DNA from 2 places in the Marinobacterium sp. YM272 genome. Region 2 is predicted to be linked to the other one. Evidence: predicted binding sites of a transcription regulator. Region 2 holds the regulator's gene; the other holds the start of a gene.
What was found. The regulator PhoB, encoded in region 2, activates phosphate uptake and scavenging genes when phosphate is short. The targets are predictions, from matches to a motif close to TGTCATANNNNTGTCANA.
Positions count from the first base shown of each region.

Region 1 (4,931 bases), 910 kb from region 2:
TTCTGTTCCGGCTCTTTCTCGTTGGTGGCCATCTTGCCGTAGTAGTAGCTGTTGCCCAGCGCCAGGTCACAGACCCCTTCCTTGATCGCTTTAACCTGGGCACGGTCGTTACCCTGAGGCTTGCGGGCCAGGTTGGCTTTGACGCCTTCGAGCCACTGTTCGGTTTCAGCTTCACCGTGATGGGCGATCATGGAGCCGATCAGCGAGAGGTTGTAGGTGTGCTTGCCGCTACGGGTGCAGATGCGACCCTTCCATTTCGGATCGGCCAGCTCTTCGTAGGTTTTAATTTCGCCTGGCTCAACGCGATCCTTGGAGGCGTAGATGATACGTGCGCGGCTGGTCAGCCCCACCCATTTGCCATCTTCTGCACGGAAGTGTGCGGGCACGTTGCGCTCGATAATCTCGCTCTGAATCGGTGCGACCAGGTCACGCTCGGTGGCGTCGTACAGCGGGCCGATGTCGGCGGTGAGCAGCAGGTCAGCCGGGGTGTTGCGGCCTTCGTGCTCCAGGCGCTCGAGCAGACCTTTCTTGGAGAAGACCACGTTGACCTTGATGCCGGTCTCTGCGGTGAACGCTTCCAGCAGGGGCTTGAGCAGAAATTCCTGACGGTAAGAGTAGACGTTTACCTCTTCGGCCTGGGCGAAGGAGCTGAACGTGGCGCTCAGTACGGCAGCGGATAAAAGAGCTTTTTTCATCGGCGCGGACTCTCTCGGTAGTTCGTTGGAAAATGGATAGCTGTTCGCTGGATCGCGAGGCGTTGTCGCTGAACCAATAATGCGAATTGTTATCATTTTCTCTTCGTGCGTCAACGGTATTAAGTCTGATTCTTATTTACTTTTCGCATATTAACCGAAATAAACCGTATAGTTCATGGGTTTTTGCATGACTCAGATCAAAGAAAGTCGGCGGCACTCTCCATGCCAGGTGTCGACTCAATCCTGCCTTAAAAAGTGAACAGCCTTGATAGCAGCACCGGTACTGCGGTTTCGACCCGCAGTATTCGGGGGCCCAGGTGCACCGGGCTTAAACCGGCTTGCACCAGTTTTTCGACCTCGTAGGGAATAAAGCCGCCCTCCGGACCCACTGCCAGCAGGGTGGGTTCAGCTGAGGCTGAAGGGCAGGGCTCGGCATTATACGGGTGTGCGAGCAGTGCTCTTTTCTCCCGGCACAGGTCTGGCAACTCGTCTTCGACAAAGGGTTTAAAACGTTTGCGCAGGTGCACCTTCGGTAGCATCGTATCGCCCGCCTGCTCCAGCCCTAGCAGCAGTTGCTCTCTAAGCCCGGCATCGGTGAGCAGCGGAGAACCCCAGTAACTTTTGTCCACCCGGTAGGAGTTGATCAGCCAGAGGTCCTTTACGCCCATGCTGGCCACTGCCTGAAGTGTACGCTTGAACATCTTCGGGCGTGGCAGCGCCAGGATCAGGGTGAGTGGCAGGGCAGGCGGCGGTGCGTTATCCAGCTCCACCCGCATGACCGCTTCATGTTCGGATATAGTCAGCAGGCGGCCGCTTCCGAGGGCGCCATTGATCATGCCAACCCTGAGCCGGTCGCCCGGCTCGGCCCTGTGCACTTCGCGGATATGTGTCAGGCGGCGATCATGCAGGTGGACCTCACCCGGCGCGGTGAAATCGTCTTCGAACAGCAAAATAAGATTCATGGTGAGCCCGTTTTCTACAGCAGCGGGGATAATACTACAGCTGAAGATCGCTATGTCAGGGGTAGCCAATAAGCGCGGGTATTCGGGCTGTCGACAAGGCCCGGCCGGCCTGACGGCTTAGTCAGTTTCCGGGCGCTATGGTAAACTGCGCCTCCGTCTGTGAACCGGCCCGCTCATGTCTCCAGCTCCCGATATTCTCAACGCCCCGATCCGCTCCACGCTCGTGCGCATGACCCTGCCGATGATGGTCGGCATCGTCAGCCTGATGCTGTTCAACATTGCGGATATCTGGTTCGTGGGTCAGCTGGGCACCGAGCCGCTGGCGGCGCTGGCGTTCACCTTCCCCGTCACCTTTTCCGTGACCAGTCTGGCGATCGGGCTGGGTGTCGGCACCTCGGCCACCCTGGCGCGGCTGATCGGTGCGGGTGAAACCCGTAACGCGTCGCGAATGGCCACCGATAACCTGATTATGACTGTTGTGCTGATGTCGGCGGTGGGCATTGGCGGGCATTGGATTATCGATCCCGTGTTCCGTGCGATGGGAGCAGAACCGCAGCTGATGCCCTATATCCACGCCTACATGACGGTCTGGTTTTCCGGTTCGGTGTTCCTGGTGTTGAACATGGTGTGCAACAGCATTTTCAGGGCCGCCGGCGATACGCGCATGTCCGGCATGGTGATGCTGGTCTCCGCACTGTTGAACCTGTTGCTTGATCCGCTGTTGATCTTCGGCTGGGGACCGATCCCGGCCCTGGGGATTCAGGGCGCGGCCATCGCCAGCGTTCTGGCCTGGAGTACCACCACGGTGCTTGCGCTTTACCTGCTCTATATCCGGCGCCGCATGTTGTTGCTGGTTTGGCCCGATCTGCGGGAGATGCTGGGTCACTGGAAACAGCTGATGCAGATAAGCCTGCCGGCCGCGCTGTCGAACATGATGACGCCACTGGCGAACGGTGTGTTGACCGCGGTGGTAGCGGGGCATGGCGCCGAGGCTGTCGCCGCTTACGGGGTGGGTAACCGGGTAGAGTCGCTGTCGCTGCTGGTCTGCCTGGCATTGTCCATGACCCTGCCTCCCTTTATCAGTCAGAACTACGGTGCGGGTCAGGTCGAGCGGGTGAAAAAAGCCTATATGTGGGCGGTGCGTTTCGCGCTGATCTGGCAGGGGCTGGTCTATCTGCTTCTGTTTCTGTTCGCGGATCCGATGGCGGCTCTGTTTACCGAGGATGCCGATGTGTCCCGCTGGCTGGCGCTTTGGATGGTGCTGGTCCCGGCGGGATTCGGCTTTCAGGCGATCACCTTCCTTAGCGCGTCTTCGTTCAACGCGTTGCACCAGCCGATGCGGGCTATGCGCATCAGCCTGTTCAGACTGTTTATCATGTATGTACCGCTCGGCTGGCTCGGCAGTCTGCTGTTTGGTTTGGACGGCATGTTCGCTGCGCTGGTGATCGCCAACGGTATCACTGCGACCCTCGCCTACACCTGGATGCGTCGTTACCTGTCGCGGCTAGAGAAGCATTGAGCCGGCCGAGAGAATCTCCGTCTGACCGGAGGTGTCATGGACCTATTCACCGCATCCTTCCCTGGCTGTCATCATTAAGTCAAACCCCGTCGGTATGCTTTTGTAGCTGAACAACAGATTAACGGTTGTTTGTTAGACCATGTGCGTACTATGATCAAGGGAAGATCACGTACAAAATCTAATACAAATTCGAAAACCGGATTTAACTGGTTCGTTATAAGTAAACACAGAGGGGTGCGATATTATGAGTCAGAAAGTAGCTCTGGTAACCGGTGGAACCGGCGGTCTTGGTACGGCGATCTGTCGTCAACTGGCTGATGCGGGATACCGCGTAGTCGCTGGTTACAACAGCGGCGGTAAGCACGAAAAGGCCAAGGCCTGGCAGGAAGAGCAGAAGAAAGACGGCTACGAAATCGAGGTGGCATACGGCGACGTAACCGACGCCGAATCCTGTGCCCAGTGTGTGGCCACGGTCAAAGAACTGACTGGCGGTGACATCAGTGTACTGGTAAACAACGCGGGTATCACTCGCGACGGTACCTTCAAGAAGATGAGCTGGGAGCAGTGGGACGAAGTCCTGACCGCCAACCTGGACTCCATGTTCCACATGACCCGCCTGGCGATTAACCCGATGCTGGAAGCCGGCTTCGGTCGCGTGATCAACATCTCCTCCATCAACGCTCAGAAAGGCCAGTTCGGTCAGTGTAACTACTCCGCTGCCAAGGCCGGTATCCACGGCTTCACCAAGGCGCTGGCGCAGGAAGTTGCCTCCAAGGGTGTGACGGTTAACACCGTTTCTCCGGGCTACATCATGACCGCGATGGTTGCCAAGATCGATGAAGAGGTACTGAAGAAGATCGCCTCCAACATCCCGGTAGGTCGTCTGGGTACACCGGAAGAGATCGGCCGCATGGTTGCCTTCCTGGCGGACGAGCACTCCGGCTATATCACTGGCGCCGACTTCTCCATCAACGGTGGTCAGCACATGCACTGATGCGTTAGCTGCATCGATAAAAAAACCGGCTTTGATGAGGGTGTGTAAAAACACTCTCTATACCGACAAAATACCCGCACCAATAAGTGCGGGTATTTTTTTATGCGTCATCTCAAAGGGGAACCCCGGCAGCAGAGCACTCTGTTTCCAGAAAGCTTAGATGATTATGTCTCGGCAGATAATCCTGTCAGGGTTATCGATGCCTACATGGATTCATTGGATATGCTAGCTCTGGGCTTTACTCAGGCCGCTACCAAACACACCGGTCGCAAACCCTATGACCCGGCCGACCTCCTTAAACTCTATACCTACGGGTACCTCAACCAAGTGCGCAGTACCCGCAGACTAGAGAAAGAGTGCCACCGCAACGTCGAAGTACTGTGGCTGATGAAGCGATTGGCGCCCGACTTCAAGACACTGGCTAACTTCCGTCAACAAAACAGCAAAGCCATACGCGAGGCCTGCCGCGGCTTCATTCAGTTTTGCCGTGACGCGAGCCTACTTGATAGTCGGATGATAGCGATTGATGGCAGCAAGTTCCGAGCGGCCGCCAGCATGAGTAAAACGTATAACCGTAAGCAGTTCGACGCGCTCCAGAAACGTTTAAACCGAAAGATTGATGATTACCTGCACCTGATGGCTAAATCCGAGCAATCGGATATGAACGAGAAAGGCTCCATCCACGAGGCATTGGGTCAGCTCCAGAAGCGCAAAGTAAAGCTCGACGGGCTCTCAAGCTCTCTAGATGAAGGGGCATCACA
Region 1 is NZ_CP194171.1:3,882,426-3,887,356, reverse strand. Features, by position in the region: gene ACQUQP_RS17295 (Fe(3+) ABC transporter substrate-binding protein) at 1-695, opposite strand, end outside; gene ACQUQP_RS17290 (16S rRNA (uracil(1498)-N(3))-methyltransferase) at 944-1,657, opposite strand; gene ACQUQP_RS17285 (MATE family efflux transporter) at 1,833-3,176, shown strand; gene phbB (acetoacetyl-CoA reductase) at 3,421-4,170, shown strand; gene ACQUQP_RS17275 (IS1182 family transposase) at 4,273-4,931, shown strand, end outside.
Region 1: a site for PhoB is predicted at 3,243-3,260, ahead of phbB (acetoacetyl-CoA reductase). Genes of this name have one in related genera too.

Region 2 (4,931 bases):
TTTTCTGGCCTGAGGAGGGTCTATGAGTGCCAATCCCGTCAGGGGCGCCAGCTATTTTACGCGCGGACTGGCGATGCTGCCTGAGCCCGGTATCCGCAGTTTCGTACTAATTCCCCTGCTTATCAACGTGCTGCTGTTCAGCGGTGCGATCTGGCTGCTGATCAATCAGTTTGGTAACTGGATCGACTATATGATGAACGCCTGGCTGCCCGCCTGGGAGTGGCTGGACTTTCTGCGCTACCTGCTCTGGCCGCTGCTGGCGCTGCTGATACTGGTGGTGGTCTATTACAGCTTCTCCATTGTCGCCAATTTTATTGCGGCGCCGTTCAACGGCTTTCTGTCGGAGATGGTGGAGCGCAAGCTGCGTGGCACGGTGAGTACCGATGAAGGCTGGTCGGAGCTGGTGAAAATGATTCCCCGCTCGCTGCAGCGCGAGGTGGCCAAGCTGATGTACTACCTGCCCCGGGTGCTGATCCTGCTGGTGCTGAGCTTTATCCCGGTGATCAACCTGGCGATGCCCTTTGTCTGGTTCCTGTTCGGTGCCTGGATGATGGCGATCCAGTACTGCGACTATCCGATGGATAACAACAAGGTGAGCTTCGGGGAGATGAAGCGCCTGCTGAAATCGCAGCGCTTCACCGCAGTGGGCTTTGGCTCGGTGGTGCAGGTCGGCATGCTGATACCGCTGGTGAACCTGCTGATCATGCCCGCAGCCGTGGTCGGAGCGACCATCTACTGGGTAGAGGAACACAGCGAATTGAAAACAGCGGGTGCGTCAGCCACCGGAAAGGTGGTGACGCGCTAGTTGCTGACCGCCTCGATCACCGGGCGAACCATATCCGGCGGGAAGTGGCAGGTGAAGGTGCTGCCCTCGCCGGTTTTGCTTTTGATCGTCAGGTGAGCGCCATGGCGCATCAGCACGTGCTTGACGATGGCAAGCCCAAGGCCTGTACCACCACTGGCTGAAGAGCGGCTCTCATCGACTCGGTAGAAGCGTTCCGTGAGGCGGGGGATATGAATCGGATCAATGCCGATACCGCTGTCCTTGACCGAGAAATGCCCCCCTTTATCATCCACCCACCAGCGAATGCTGATCTCGCCAGGACCTGGAGTGTAACGCACCGCATTGAATACCAGGTTGGAGAGCGCACTGTGCAGTTCCAGCTCCTGGCCCAGCAGCTGGTAGCCGGGCTCGATCTCCACCTGGAAATGGTGGGCGCGATCCCCTGACAGCTCCTCTGCATCGCGATGAATCTGCTCGATCAGCCGTTGGATCCCCACCGGGTGCAGATCGGTGATGTGTTCGGTGGCTTCGAGCCTGGAAAGCAGCAGCAGGTCCGCCACCAGACGTTCCATCCGCGTGGTCTGGTGCTGCATCTGCGACAGCCCGCGATGCAGCGGTCGCGGCAGATCCTGTTCAAGAAAGGTCTCCACGTAGCCGTGAATCACGGTCAACGGGGTGCGCAGCTCGTGGGAGGCGTTGGCGACGAAGTCCTGACGGGTCTGCTCCAGTTTCACCAGTCGGGTGACGTCCCGGGATACCAGTACCCGGTCTCCATCGCCGAAACGGCTGATCTGATGCTGCAGGAAAGTATGAGAGTTTATCGGCGAGACCAGCTGCAGTGGTTCCTGGTACTGCTCTTTCTGGTAGTAGCGGATAAAGCGGGGGTCACGCGCCAGGTTGAAGATCGACTTGCCACGGTCGCTGTCCTGGAACCCAAGCAGGGTTTCCGCGGCCTTGTTCCACCACTCCAGGTTGTTGTCGCGATCGATGATGACGATGGCATCGAAGAGCGATGCGGTGCTCTGCTGGAAGCGGCTGATCACCGCTTTGAGCTTGTCTTCGCGGGCGACAGCGCGTTTGCGGCGTCTTGCCAGCTGATCCAGCAGATCACCCCAGAGGCCGGTGCCTTCCGGTGGCATATCGTCTGCTTCCCGGGATAACCAGCTCATCACTTTGTTGAACTGGCGCGCGTGATAGATGCTCCATGCCAGCATGCTCAGCGCCAGGCCCCAGCCCGGATAGGAAAGCAGGGCTCCGGCGCCCAGCCCTACCAGGGCTGCTCCGATCAGGGGCAGGTTCATCGGTGTGCGTGTGTGACGCATAAAACCTCGTGTCCGTTGGCCGCGGCTGGGGTTCAGGCGACCTGAGAAGAGAAGCGGTAGCCGGTACCGCGAACGGTTTGTACGAGGTAATCATGACGTTCGCCAAGTGCTTTGCGCAAGCGGCGGATATGCACATCTACGGTGCGTTCTTCGACATAAACGTTTCCGCCCCAGACCATGTCGAGTAACTGGCTGCGGGAGTAGGCGCGATCCTGGTGGGTCATGAAAAACTGCAGCAGGCGGAACTCCGTCGGCCCAAGCTCGACCGGTGATGAATCGGCGGTAACCCGGTGGGAAACGGGATCGAGGCAAAGGCCGTCAACGGTGACCGGCTCTTCCACGCCCTTGGGGGTAGCCCGGCGCAGTACTGCTTTGAGTCGGGCAACCAGCTCGCGCGGTGAAAACGGCTTGATAATGTAATCGTCGACGCCGGCCTCGAGGCCCTTCACCTTGTTGTCCTCGTCGGTCTTGGCGGTCAGCATGATGACCGGGATGTCCGCGGTAACCTCATCCTTGCGCAGGCGGCGGGCGAATTCGACCCCGCTGGTACCCGGCATCATCCAGTCCAGCAGGACCATGTCCGGCTTATGATCCAGGATGAGCGCGTGGGCCTCCTGGGCATTTTCCGCTTCCATACATTCGTAGCCGGCCATCTCAAGCGCTACGGCAATCATTTCCCTGATCGGAGCTTCATCGTCAACGATCAAAACCCGTTTTGATGCAGACATGCGTCACTGCCTCTGAAATTTCTGCTGTTGTGAATCGCGACTATTACAAGACGTTTGCGTTACACAAATATGACAATAGCAGAATCAGGCGACTTAAGGTCGGGATAGCGCTCTTTAGGCCAGCGCGTAATCGGCGATGATGCCCACAAGTACCAGTAATTCGGCCCAGTGGTTGTTCAGAAACGCCTTCAGGCAGGGCATGCGTTCGCGCTCGCGGATCAGCCACTGCTGGTAGATAAACAGCACGGCAGCGCCGAAAAGCCCCAGATGGAACCAGACGCCAAGTCCCGCCATGGCGCCGACGATCAGCAGCAGCATCAGGGCGGCGATATGCAGCAGGCCCACCATCAGCCGGTCATGGCGGCCAAACAGGACAGCGGTGGATTTGATGCCGATTTTCAGGTCGTCGTCCCGGTCCACCATCGCGTACATGGTGTCATAGGCCACGGTCCAGGCCAGCTTGGCGAGGAAAATGACCCAGGCGATCAGTGGCAGCTGCTCCTGTACCGCCGTAAACGACATCGGAATCGCCCAGCCGAATGCGGCGCCGAGAAACACCTGGGGCAGATGGGTGTGGCGTTTCATGAACGGGTAGATAAAGGCCAGCGCCAGGCCCGCGAACGACATCAGGATGGTCATCTGATTGGTGAACAGCACCAGCGCAAAGGCGGCCAGCATCAGGCCGGCAAACAGGCTCAGTGCCTCTTTTTCGCTGACGCGGCCGGTGGCCAGGGGGCGGTCCTTGGTACGCTTCACGTGGGCATCGAAATGGCGGTCGGCGTAATCGTTGATCACACAGCCGGCGGAGCGGGTCAGCCACACCCCCATTGAGAAAATAATCAGCAGGTGCAGGGGCGGCACACCCTCAGCTGCGATCCACAGCGCCCAGAGCGTGGGCCAGAGCAGCAGGTAGGTGCCGATGGGGCGGTCGGCTCGCATCAGCTGAATATAGGTGTTGAGCTTGCCCGCTGAGCTGCTGTTGGTCATCGACATAGCCATACTGCCCCTTGGTTAAAAGTGCCCCTGGGTTAAAAGCACGTTTATTATAATTTTTCCTGCATTGTACCGATGAGACGGGGTCAGCAGGTGATATCAGGCCGGATATTGTATGTGTTCCAGCGACGGCAGAAAAACCTCGCACACCAGCAGCGGTTTGTCGTCCAGGTGGAATACCGAGCGCCGCGCCCAGAGATGATCCTCAAGCCGGGCGATCTGTAGCGGCTCGCGGCGCATGCCGGGATCACGAAACAGCAGCGAGCCTAACGAGCGAGTGCCGATCAGTTTCAGGGTGCGGTGACGGCCGCTGAGAGTGGATACGGGGATAACGGTGCGGGCGTAGACCCAGGGCTCGCCGTTACCGCACAGGTAAACCTCGCGGATCAGCGCCTGCTGCCGGGGTTTCAGGCCCAGCGCTACCGCCTCCATGGCACCGGGTCTGGCAAAACCCTGCGCGGCTACGCGCACCGAGAAACGGTTGCCGCTGGCGCGTTTCAACAGCCGTGTCAGTGAGCCGTGATCGGTGAGCCAGCGGCGCAGTCGCCGTGGTGCCCGGATCGGATGTTTGAGGCAGCGCCAGTGGCGCGCGTTTTCTGGCTGGGGACGATCGGTTTTCAAAAGGACCTCGGCAGCGTGTGCGGGTGATTCCTGTGCGTGCCAGAGTGTATCATCAGCACACCTGAGTTAGGACTGGCCTATGAGTAGTGAAAGCGATGAACGTCTGATCGAACAGGCGGAGATATTGACCCGGCAGTGGGTCGAAGCGATGGTGGTTGGGCTCAATCTGTGTCCGTTCGCGGCGCCGGTGGTAAAGGCCGGAACGATTCGCTACCAGGTATCGGACGCGGCTAACGAGGATGAGCTGTTACGGGATTTTCTGCAGCAGCTGTCGGAGCTGGTGGCAACGCCGGCAACGGAGTTATCCACAACGCTGGTGATCACGCCCTGGCTGCTGAGCGACTTTGACGAGTTTCTCGATCTGGTGGCGGATGCAGAGGCACTGCTGGAGCGGGCCGGGGTGGAGGATCTGTTCCAGATCGCCAGTTTTCATCCCGGCTATCTGTTCGACGGCGTCGACGAGAGCGATATCAGTCACTGGAC
Region 2 is NZ_CP194171.1:325,050-329,980, reverse strand. Features, by position in the region: gene ACQUQP_RS01625 (hypothetical protein) at 1-13, shown strand, start outside; gene cysZ (sulfate transporter CysZ) at 23-805, shown strand; gene phoR (phosphate regulon sensor histidine kinase PhoR) at 802-2,106, opposite strand; gene phoB (phosphate regulon transcriptional regulator PhoB) at 2,139-2,834, opposite strand; gene ubiA (4-hydroxybenzoate octaprenyltransferase) at 2,949-3,833, opposite strand; gene ACQUQP_RS01600 (chorismate--pyruvate lyase family protein) at 3,927-4,448, opposite strand; gene ACQUQP_RS01595 (DUF1415 domain-containing protein) at 4,528-4,931, shown strand, end outside.